2 regions of the Phyllobacterium sp. SYP-B3895 genome follow, and region 2 is predicted to be linked to the other one. Evidence: predicted binding sites of a transcription regulator. Region 2 holds the regulator's gene; the other holds the start of a gene.
The links. Region 2 encodes LexA, which represses DNA repair genes until DNA is damaged. Its sites were predicted from a motif close to TGTTCNNNNTGTGTTCNG; they were not measured.
Positions count from the first base shown of each region.

Region 1: a site for LexA is predicted at 2,560-2,577, ahead of uvrA (excinuclease ABC subunit UvrA). Genes of this name have one in related genera too.

Region 1 covers NZ_WJIG01000002.1:27,024-33,064, reverse strand. Annotated here, with positions in the region: gene GF108_RS06640 (hypothetical protein) at 1-32, opposite strand, end outside; gene GF108_RS06635 (porin) at 156-1,253, opposite strand; gene GF108_RS06630 (single-stranded DNA-binding protein) at 1,792-2,307, opposite strand; gene uvrA (excinuclease ABC subunit UvrA) at 2,724-5,645, shown strand; gene GF108_RS06620 (DUF72 domain-containing protein) at 5,703-6,041, shown strand, end outside.
Region 2 covers NZ_WJIG01000002.1:260,121-266,161, forward strand. Annotated here, with positions in the region: gene GF108_RS07675 (hypothetical protein) at 1-1,515, shown strand, start outside; gene lexA (transcriptional repressor LexA) at 1,683-2,402, shown strand; gene GF108_RS07685 (ComEC/Rec2 family competence protein) at 2,396-4,690, opposite strand; gene gltX (glutamate--tRNA ligase) at 4,960-6,041, shown strand, end outside.

The sequences.
Region 1 (6,041 bases), 230 kb from region 2:
TCAACCACCGCGGGGTTCATCTTTTCGGCCATAACGGCCTCCTCCCACATGCAGAAAGTTCGGGCCCCAAGCGTGCAAGCACATGCACGTAAGCTACAACCTACACGTTGGATCGGCTAAAAAAAGTACGTTACGGTAACTTTCCGTAGGCGTATCTAGAAGTTACGCTGGAAGCGGACAATACCGCCGATCGCGTCATCGTCGCCGAACTCGCTCTCCGCCTGTTCCTTGCGGGCCCCGCCAAACTTGGTGTAGTCGATTTCAGGCCTGATGATGAAGCCGGGCACAAGTTCGTAGTTGACGTTGAGGGCGAGAGCCCAGGTGCCCTGCTCTTCATAGGCCGCCTGGCCGTTGATGGTCGCCTTCTCGGTGACTTTTACGGCGAACCCGCCCCACCCGGCCCAATCTCCCTCCCACAGACCGTACCAATTGCGGTTCTGGTTCGTGTTGAAGGAATCCGAATCGTAGTCGGATTGATATCCCGCCATGATCCATGCGGATATGGAGTCGGTAAGGCTGACGTCCAGGCGAGCCTTTACGCCGACATCATCCTGCACGGAATCATAGCCAACGACGGCGCCGATCTGGCCCCAGCCTTGCTGGAGCTTCACGCCGGCGAGCACATGCGGCATGTAATCGTCGATAACGTAATCGTAGCCGTTGAATTCCTCGCCCTGCTCGGCAGCGACAATTGCGGAGAAACCATTTCCTCCCTTGAACGTATAGCTGACCTGATTGCTGGAAAGGCTGTCTGAGCCATATTGGATGACGTCATCCTGAATGATCGCCTCGCCCGCATAGCCCAGCCAGGAGCCGAAAAGGACGTCATTCACGCCGATCTGGAAGCCGCCGAGTTCAATATAGCCCTGGTGCAGCGAGGCGCCGCCGTCACTGCCGTTGGTAAATTGGAAGCGGGTATCGGCAAAGGAACGGAGCGTGCCAAGCTCGGTTTCGGAACGGGCGTCGAAACGGATTTCGGCGCGCGTGCGCGCATACCAGGTGTCATCGTCTCCCCCGATGTGGCCGCCGGTATAGGGATCATCGCCGCCGGCGACATCAACGCGCAGATAGCCGTTCACCTTCAGGCAGGTCTCAGTGCCTGGAAGATAGAAGAAACCCTTGCCGTAGGCATCGCATACGCGCACATATTCGACAGGTTCGGGTTCAGCGACGACAACCGCATCGGCTGCATAGGCCGCCGATGTCGTTATAATCGTTGCGACTGAAGAAAAAAGAAGCGTTCGAACAGCCATGAGGTCCCCCAGGGTGTACCGGCAACATTCAAACGAAATCGGGAAAACTGCGACGCCCCCGAATGTTGCGCTAATCCCAACTACATCGAACAATCTATATCACGCATGGAAAGCCAATACTGTCGCCATGCCGCCACACCTCAGAGCTTTCCAGGAGGCTCAAAGCAACCTAGCATTGCAACTTGTCAGTGATACGACGGGCCCACGGCCGGCGGCATCGGTTGGGACTAAGGTCGGTCACTCCCGGGCCCTTGGTCGTAGTTCGATTTACCGAGCGCCTGATCTATTTCTATCTGCTGGAAATCATTGCAGAATTTGTCCGTGCACATTTCCCCGTAATGGCACGAGGCTCGGATCAATACCGAGCCTCTTTTTTTATGCGCAACGGGCCTCGAAGCAGCGAATGTCACTTTCGGGGCCAAAGGGAACAAGCCTAAGCGGCCAAAGATAGGGAAAAAAGCTCAGTCGATTGCAGTCTGCACTATCGTTGAGGACCTGTTCTGAACTTTGGTTCCCCGGTGCTATGGGCGACCCGTTCTCAGAACGGGATTTCGTCGTCGAGATCGCGCGAGAAATTCCCGCCGGAACTGGAGGAACTGCTCGACGACGAGGCGTTGGAACGCCCGAAGTCGGAGCCATAGTCATTGTCGGAAACCTGCCCGCGCGCCGAATTGTTGTCGAAGGACCGGCCACCGCCCTCGCCGCGCGAATCCAGCATCTGGAGTTCGCCGCGGAACTTCTGCAGCACGACCTCGGTCGAGTAGCGGTCATTGCCGGTCTGGTCCTGCCATTTGCGTGTCTGCAGGGCGCCTTCGAGATAGACCTTCATGCCCTTCTTCAAATACTGCTCGGCGACCTTGGCAAGATTGTCGTTGAAGATAACGACGCTGTGCCATTCGGTCTTTTCCTTGCGCTCGCCGCTGTTCTTGTCGCGCCAGCTTTCCGAGGTGGCGATGCGCAGATTGACGACAGGATCGCCCGAACCGAGCCGCCGCACTTCCGGGTCAGCGCCAAGATTGCCTACCAGAATGACCTTGTTGACACTGCCTGCCATGATATGAACTCCATCAACCCTGTTCTAAAAATTTCGGCCATCATACAGAACGCGCATGGACGGCGGGCAATTCATTACCGCTATCCACAATATACAGCCCGCGCATTTCCCGCTTCGCCACCCAGCTGACAGGCTCCTGCCAAATCTGTCAGGAGGTTTGGCATATGATTGTTGTGCAACCTGTCGCCAGGATGCCGGCAATACACTTTCATCGCGAAGCGCTTTGCGAAGATCGGCAAGTCTCTTGCCCTTTGTTCTATTTTTGTTCTATCACTTGCCCAAGCAATGTCAACATGGGTATGGTGATTCCGACCGGGTTTGATCTCGCAAATCGCCAAAGACTTTCTAAATAAGGGAAAGTCTCTCGCCTGAGAGCAATCCCTCCTTCCAAACGGCGTGCCTCAAAGGCAAGACTCATGAGCGATCAGAAGTATATTTCCATTCGCGGTGCTCGCGAACACAACTTGAAGAATATTGACCTCGATCTGCCGCGCGACAAGCTGATTGTCATGACGGGGCTGTCTGGATCGGGGAAGTCGTCGCTCGCCTTCGACACGATCTATGCGGAGGGACAGCGTCGCTATGTCGAGAGCCTGTCGGCCTATGCGCGGCAATTCCTTGAAATGATGCAGAAGCCGGACGTCGACCAGATCGATGGCCTGTCGCCGGCAATCTCGATCGAGCAGAAGACAACCAGCCGCAATCCGCGTTCCACGGTCGGCACGGTTACGGAAATCTATGATTATCTGCGCCTGCTGTTTGCGCGCGTCGGTATTCCCTATTCGCCGGCAACGGGGCTTCCGATTGAAAGCCAGACGGTCAGCCAGATGGTCGATCGCGTTCTGGCGCTTGAGGAAGGCACGCGCCTTTTCATTCTCGCGCCGATCGTCCGCGGCCGTAAGGGTGAGTACCGCAAGGAACTGGCGGACCTGCAGAAACGCGGCTTCCAGCGCGTCAAGGTGGACGGCATCTTCTATGAAATCGCCGATGTCCCTGCCCTCGACAAGAAGTACAAGCACGATATCGACGTTGTAGTCGATCGTATCATCGTGCGCCCGGACATGTCGGCGCGCCTTGCCGACAGTCTCGAGACCTGCCTGAAACTCGCCGACGGCATCGCGATTGCGGAATTTGCCGACAAACCGTTACCGGCTGACGAGACGGCGAGTGAATCCGCCAACAAGTCGAAGAACGAGACCCATGAACGGCTCATGTTCTCGGAAAAATTTGCGTGCCCGGTCTCGGGATTTACCATTCCCGAGATTGAGCCGCGGCTGTTCTCGTTCAACAATCCATTCGGCGCCTGCCCGACCTGCGATGGACTTGGCACGCAAAAGGCCATCGATCCGACCATGATCGTGCCTGATGAGAATGTGACCCTCAAGAACGGAGCCATCGCCCCGTGGTCGAAGTCGAGTTCGCCCTACTACAACCAGACGCTGGACGCGCTTGGCGCGGCCTATGGCTTCAAGCTTGGCGACCGTTGGAGCGATTTGAGCGAAGAGGCTCAAAAAGCCATCCTCTATGGCACCGGCAACCGCGAAGTCCAGTTCGTCTATGATGACGGTCTGCGGTCATACCGCACCACCAAGCCTTTCGAGGGCGTCATTCCAAACCTCGAGCGTCGCTGGAAGGAAACGGATTCCGCCTGGTCGCGTGAGGAAATCGAACGCTTCATGTCCGGCACGCCATGCCCGGCCTGCAACGGCTACCGATTGAAGCCGGAGGCACTGGCCGTCAAGATCGGCGGATTGCACATCGGCGAGGTCACCGAGAAGTCCATCCGCCATGCCGACGCCTGGTTCCGTGACATCGACAAGACGTTCAATGACAAGCAGACGGAGATTGCCGCGCGCATTCTCAAGGAGATCCGCGAGCGCCTGCGTTTTCTGAACGATGTCGGCCTTGATTATCTCGCGCTGTCGCGCAATTCCGGCACCTTGTCGGGCGGCGAGAGCCAGCGTATCCGGCTCGCCTCGCAAATCGGCTCCGGCCTGACGGGCGTGCTTTACGTCCTCGATGAGCCGTCCATTGGCTTGCACCAGCGCGACAACGAGCAACTATTGAAGACGCTGCGTCATTTGCGGGATCTCGGCAACACGGTGATCGTCGTCGAACATGATGAAGATGCGATCCTGACGGCTGACTATGTCGTCGACATTGGACCGGCGGCTGGCATCCATGGCGGCGAAATCATCGCCCAGGGAACGCCCGCCGACATCATGGCGAGCCCGAAATCGCTGACCGGCAAATACCTTTCCGGCGCGATCGAAGTAGCCGTGCCATCAGAGCGGCGCAAGTTCAACAAGAAGCGCATCAAGGTCGTTGGCGCACGCGGCAACAATCTCAAGAATGTTTCGGCGGAAATCCCGCTCGGCACCTTCACGGCGGTGACGGGCGTGTCGGGCGGCGGCAAGTCGACCTTCCTCATCGAAACACTGTTCAAGGCTGCGTCGCGGCGCATCATGGGTTCGCGGGAGCATCCGGCGGAGCACGATCGCATCGACGGGCTCGAATATCTCGACAAGGTGATCGATATCGACCAGTCTCCCATCGGTCGCACGCCGCGCTCAAATCCGGCGACCTATACCGGTGCGTTCACGCCGATCCGCGACTGGTTTGCCGGGCTTCCCGAGGCGAAAGCTCGCGGTTACCAGCCCGGCCGCTTTTCCTTCAACGTCAAGGGCGGGCGCTGCGAAGCCTGCCAGGGCGATGGCGTCATCAAGATCGAAATGCACTTCCTTCCCGATGTGTATGTCACCTGCGACGTCTGTCACGGCAAGCGCTACAATCGCGAAACGCTCGAAGTATTGTTCAAGGGCAAGTCGATTGCCGACGTGCTCGATATGACGGTCGAGGAAGGCGCGGAGTTCTTCGCCGCCGTTCCGGCCGTTCGCGACAAGTTGCAAACCCTGGCCAAGGTCGGCCTCGGTTATATTCATGTGGGACAGCAAGCCAACACGCTTTCCGGCGGCGAGGCGCAACGCATCAAGCTCGCCAAGGAACTGTCGCGCAAGGCTACCGGCCGCACGCTCTACATCCTCGACGAGCCGACGACGGGGCTGCACTTCCACGACGTGGCGAAGCTCCTCGAAGTGCTGCACGAACTGGTCGACCAGGGCAATACGGTGGTTGTCATCGAGCACAACCTCGAAGTGATCAAGACTGCGGACTGGGTAATCGATCTTGGGCCGCATGGCGGCGACGGCGGCGGCGAGATCGTTGCGGTCGGACGTCCCGAGGACATTATCGAGGTCGATCGCTCCTATACCGGTCATTTCCTCAAGGAACTTCTGAACCGGCGTCCCGGCCATAAGGCGCAGGCCGCCGCCGAGTGATCAAAACCCGCCACTGCCGTGGCGGGTTTTTCGTATTCGCATAGCGGAGGAGAATAAATGACCGACAGCGGCACCGTGCGCACCGGCATCGGCGGATGGATCTTCGAACCCTGGCGCGGCACCTTCTATCCGAAGGGCCTGTCGAAGACCAAGGAACTGGAGTATGCCGGCCAGCACCTCCAGACCATCGAGATCAACAGCACCTACTACAGCACGCAAAAGCCGGCGACTTTCGCCAAATGGGCCTCGCAGGTGCCGGATGGTTTTATCTTCTCGGTCAAGGGCCATCGCTTCGTCACCAATCGGCGGGTGCTGGCGGAAGCCGGTGAATCCATCGAATTTTTCTGCAAATCCGGAGTTGTCGAACTTGGTGACAGGCTCGGCCCGCTCGTCTGG
Region 2 (6,041 bases):
GGTTCCACCATCGCCTATAGCTTCACCGTCAAGAACACCGGCAATGTGACGCTGAAGAATATCCGGCTCACCGACAAGCTTGTCGATGCCTTGGTCAGCGGCGATCCCATTGCCGAGCTTGCCCCCGGGGCTTTCGACGACAAGACTTTTACCGCACTCTATACGCTGAAGCAGGCCGACATCGATGCCGGCAAGGTCGACAATGCTGCCACCGTCACCGGTACGCTGCCGTCAGGCAGCGATATCAGCAGCGACGGCGCCGTGACGACGCCGATTGTGGCCGCGCCGGGGCTGGTGCTGGAAAAGAAGACTGGACCGCCATCCGGCAATACGGTCGGCTCGACCATCACCTATAGCTTCACCGTCAAAAACACCGGCAATGTGACGCTGAAGAACATCCGGCTCGGCGCCCTCGCCGCCGTCACCTATGAGCCGACAGCGGAGGATAGTTACTATCTCGGCTACCGCCTCGACCCCGACCGTGCCTTTGACCTCGACCGTACCTACGATCTCGATGGGACTGATTACGGCGCGATCGTCATCGGTGCGCGGCGCAAGCTCGACGATTATTGGTCGACCTATGCTGAAAACAATTATGACCTGTTCGGAAGGCGCAATTCGCTCGCCCAAACCTACGGTGTCGTCTATACGCCCGATGCCAAATGGACGGTCGATGGCGGGCTCGAGATCGGCACAGTCGAAGACGATACGATCGATCCCTCCACAAATCTCGAACGTTCCGATTTCGACCGCAAGGCGATCTCCCTGTCGGTCGGCTACAAGGATGAGGATCGCATTGCCGCGCGCATTCGCGGTGAGACTCGTTTCGAAGATTCCGACGATGATACCCGCGATCTCAACACCTACCTCTTCGCCACGGGATTCAGCTGGAAAACGAACGACAACTGGCGGCTGCTCGCCAATATCGATTCAGTTCTCTCGGACTCGAACGGTGATGGTTCGTTCAGGGATGGCGACTATGTCGAAGCCTCGCTCGGTTATGCCTATCGTCCGGTCACGAACGACCGGCTGAACGCCCTTTTCAAATATACCTGGCTTTACGATCTTCCGGGCGAGGATCAGGTCAGCGCGGTGACCGGCGACGAATATGGGCCGGCACAGCGCAGCAACATTCTTTCCGCCGATTTCACCTACGATCTCGTTCCATGGCTCTCAGTCGGCGCGAAATACGGCTTCCGCTACGGCGAAGTGCGCGAGCGGCTTCAGGATGATCTCGACGAATTCTCCGATTGGCAGACTTCCTCAGCGCATCTCGGCATTGTTCGAACCGATTTTCATATCGTCAAGAAATGGGACGCCTTGCTTGAAGGGCGCGTCATGTATATGGCCGAAGCGGATACGACGGATCTTGGTGTGCTCACCGCCGTTTATCGCCACGTCGGCGAGAACTTCAAGGTCGGTGTCGGCTACAATTTCGGCAATTTCTCCGACGATCTGCGCGACCTGACGCTCAACGACCGCGGTGTCTTCTTCAACGTCGTCGGTAAGTACTGACACATCGTCATCATTTGCGTCGCTGTGGTACCGGCAATGAGTCATTTCCGCGATTTCGATATCGGCGCACTCCTTCTACACGACATATTAATACTTGTGGAACACAACTGGAACAGATAGTGTTTGTTCTGGTTTTGTTTTTCCGATTCCGTTTCGAAGGATCGCCGATGCTCACGCGTAAACAACACGAACTTCTGCTCTTTATCCATGAGCGCCTGAAGGAAACCGGCATCCCTCCATCCTTTGACGAGATGAAGGATGCATTGGACCTTGCGTCCAAATCAGGCATACATCGGCTGATAACAGCGCTCGAGGAACGTGGGTTCATTCGCCGGCTTGCTAACCGCGCGCGGGCACTGGAAGTTCTGCGCTTGCCGGATTCGATTGCGCCTGGCCTCAATGCGCAAAAGAAATTTTCGCCAAGCGTGATCGAGGGCAGCCTCGGCCGCAATGTCACCCCGCCCCGCCCGCAGCCGCGCGCTTCGGATGACGACGGCGCGCCGACGATCATCAACATACCCGTCATGGGCCGGATCGCGGCCGGTGTGCCAATATCCGCCATCCAGAACCAGACGCATATGATCGGCCTGCCGCCAGACATGATCGGCAGCGGCGAGCACTACGCGCTGGAGGTCAAGGGCGATTCCATGATCGAGGCGGGCATCTTCGACGGCGATACAGTCGTCATCCGACGCGGCGACACCGCCAATCCCGGTGAAATCGTGGTTGCGCTCGTCGATGACGAAGAGGCAACCTTGAAGCGCTTTCGGCGCAAAGGGGCGTCGATTGCTCTCGAGGCCGCCAATCCGGCCTATGAGACGCGCATATTCGGGCCGGATCGGGTGCGCGTGCAGGGCAAGCTGGTCGGTTTGATCCGCCGTTACTGATGTATCGGGTCTTCCTGATCGTCTGCCGGTGGCTTGGTCTTTGCAGCACGCCGTTGCAGTTTTTGCTCCGCAAGATTGCGGGCCGTGCGGGAAAAGACCCGATAGGCGTTCCATGGGCGCTGCGGGGAGCCCACGGCGTAGATAATTTGCGCAGACTGTAGGCGTGCCCGCAGTTGTTCTTCAGCAAGTGCAGCCGCACCAAGTCCGGACGGTGGATCGGCATTGCTTTCACCGAGCCTTATTTCTGCGGAGCCGCGTAACGCCAACTCCTGCGCGGTAATTACAAGAACGTCCCCCGAGTCGCAGGTTGCAGCGGGACCGGTGAAGGCAAGGACGACGATATCGCCCTCGGCACAAGCCGTTGATTTTTTGGTCGGATCATCCGTATAGGCGACGATGAGGCCGCCGGTTTCTCGTGCGAGGCACACGCCGTCGGCGCACTCAAACTGCCCGTCGGTCGGCGGTGCACCATTCTTTGCCGGCGTGAGCACTTGACTTGCGCCGTACCCCTGCTGCCAGTTATCGAGGGTGAACCGGCTTGCGGTCGCGCGGTTCACTGTCAGTGCGTCATCAGGGGCACTTAAGGCAACGAGTTTGCCCTCTTCGGCAATCACGATATCCGGCGGACGTGCCGAGAGGAGCGGTGCTATCGCCAGGGCCATCACGGCGAATCCGACGAGCCGCAGCCGTGTTGTCAGCAACATGAGCAGGACCAGTCCCGCGGTCATCAAAAGCAGGCTCGTTTGCGGCATTGATCCGAAATTGCCGCTTGGCGAATGCGCGCTGACCATCTTCGCGATCGCAATGACCCATTCGATGCCGCGTTCCATGACCGCAAACGGCAGCCAATCGAGATCAAATGGCATCGCAAGAACAGCAAGCACCGCAAACGGCATCACAAAGATCGAGACAACGGGCAGCGCCAGCGCGTTGCCCACAAGCCCAAGCGGCGCTGTGTTGTTGAAATGGTAGGCGGCGAAGATCGAGCTCGCCGTCCCGGCAACCAACGAAGTCATGGCGATGGCGCCGACATGGCTTGCCGCCATCATCGGCAAACGCAGAAGCAATCCCTCGCCTTTCGTCCGGTTTGACCTGTTCTTCCGGCGCGATCTCCATCCGTAATATGCAATGAGCGCGCCCGTCGCCGAATATGACATCTGGAAACTCGGTCCGAGAATTTCATGCGGAAGCAGCGCTATCGTGATCAAAGCGCCGATGGCGAGATTGCGCATGGAGATTGCCGCGCGATCGGCCATCATGGCAATGAGCATCACCGCCAGCATCACAAAACTGCGCTGTGCCGCTACGTCAGCGCCAGAGAGCAGGAGATAGAAACCGGAACCGGCAAGGGCGACGAATGCCGCCAGTTTTTTCATCGGAAAGCGGGCTGCAAAGCCGGGGAAGAGGGCCATGCTCGCGCGCAGCGAGCCGACGATGATGCCGGCGACCAGCGCCATGTGAAATCCGGAAATCGAAAGAATATGCGAAAGCCCGCTCAGTCGCATTGCGTCGTTGGTCGCCTCGCTGATGCCGTCGCGCTGGCCGGTGATCAGCGAAGCTGCAATATCGCCGGGTTCCCCCTTGATACGGGAAAGCACGCGCTGGGTAAGTTGTTGGCGGATATTGGCGACCGTTTGCCAGGCTTGAGAAGTATGCGCCTCGTCGGCTGGCACTGCGGCGGCGAGTTGAGGTTTGCCAAGGAAAAAACCATTTGCGCCTATGCCCTTATAGTAATTATTGAATGCAAAATCGTAATTGCCGGGCCGTACCGGACCTTGCTGCGGCCGCAGGTGGACGAGGCCCTGCAGTCCTGTGCCGATTATCGTTCCGGCCGGCACGGATCGCGCCGACACGACAACCCGTTGCGGCGAATAGCGGAGTGTCGGCCGCTCGCTTGCGACGATGTCGAGGGTGACGCGCCACCCGCCTCTTGCGTCTCGGGCCATGGTCACGACGCGCCCGGTCAAACGGGTGGTAATCTCCGACCCCAGCATCCTCGTGTCCGCACGCATGGTTTCGAGCTTGCCGGCGACCATTCCCGCGACAACGGCAACCGCAAAGGCGAGCGCCAGTCTGGTCCTCGGACGAGCGTGTGCGAGCTGCATCAGCCCGACAAGCAGGGTCAGCCCGAACAAAATGGCGCTCAGCCTCGGCTCCGCCGATGCGCCGAAATAGATGATGGCGCCGATGCCGCAACACACCGGGAGAAACAGGAACAGGGTGCCGCGCTCGATTTCCTGGCTAAAAAGCGTCGGCGCTGCGACGAAGGCGCGCCTCGTCGCCGCCATGGCAATCGCCATAAGTCGCTTACCCGCAGAGAGTTCAGTCCCCCGCCCCAGAACGCCCGTTTCTGTCCCTGGATAGGTCGCAACGGCGTTACCAGTGTCGTGAGCACTGAAAAAGAATAGCCGCTCATCGATTTTTGATCTGGTCTGCGGCTCCTCCATTTGCCCCCAAGCACCAATACGCTTGCACCTCAGCGGTGCTATGCTACATGAACGCCAGATCAATTCGATTGGACGTTCGTCTGATAGCGCGACGCGTCCCTGGAGCTCCCATGTCGTCCCCTGTCGTTACACGTTTTGCCCCATCCCCTACCGGCTACCTCCACATTGGCGGTGCCCGCACGGCACTGTTCAACTGGCTCTATGCAAAGCATACGGGCGGCAAGATGCTGCTGCGGATCGAGGACACGGATCGCGAACGTTCGTCAGATGCGGCAGTGACCGCCATCCTCGACGGTTTGACCTGGCTCGGCCTCGATTGGGATGGCGAGGCTGTGTCCCAATACGCCCGCGCCGGTCGCCATCGCGAGGTCGCCGAGGAACTCGTTGCCAAGGGCAAAGCCTATTATTGCTACGCATCGCCGGCCGAACTTGAAGAAATGCGCGAGAAAGCCCGCGCCGAAGGCCGGCCGCCGCGTTATGACGGACGCTGGCGCGACCGCGATCCCAAGGAAGCACCTGAGGGCATCAAGCCGGTCATTCGGGTCAAGGCGCCGCAGGAAGGCGAGACTGTCGTGCACGATCAGGTGCAGGGCGACGTGCGTTTCCCCAACAAGGATCTCGACGATTTCATCATCTTGCGCTCAGATGGCACGCCTACCTATATGCATGCAGTGGTCGTTGACGACCACGACATGGGCGTTACGCATATCATTCGCGGTGACGACCACCTGACCAACGCAGCGCGTCAGACCGTTATTTATAACGCCATGGGTTGGGATGTACCGGTTATGGGCCATATTCCACTCATTCACGGCGCGGATGGCGCCAAGCTTTCGAAGCGCCACGGTGCGCTCGGGGTTGAGGCGTATCGCGCAATGGGCTACCTGCCCGCCGCACTGCGCAATTATCTCGTTCGCCTGGGCTGGAGCCACGGCGACGACGAGATCATGTCGGACGCACAGATGATCGAGTGGTTCGAGATATCGGACATTAATCGCGGTGCCTCCCGCTTCGATTTCCAGAAGCTCGAGGCAATTAACGGCCATTATATGCGCATCACGGACGATGCCGCGTTGGTCGAGGCCATGATCGCCATCCTGCCCGAGATCGAGGGCGGCGAAGCAATTCTCGCCCGGCTCAACGATACGACGAGGCAGCAACTCGTGGCGGCCATGCCCGGCCTCAAGGAGCG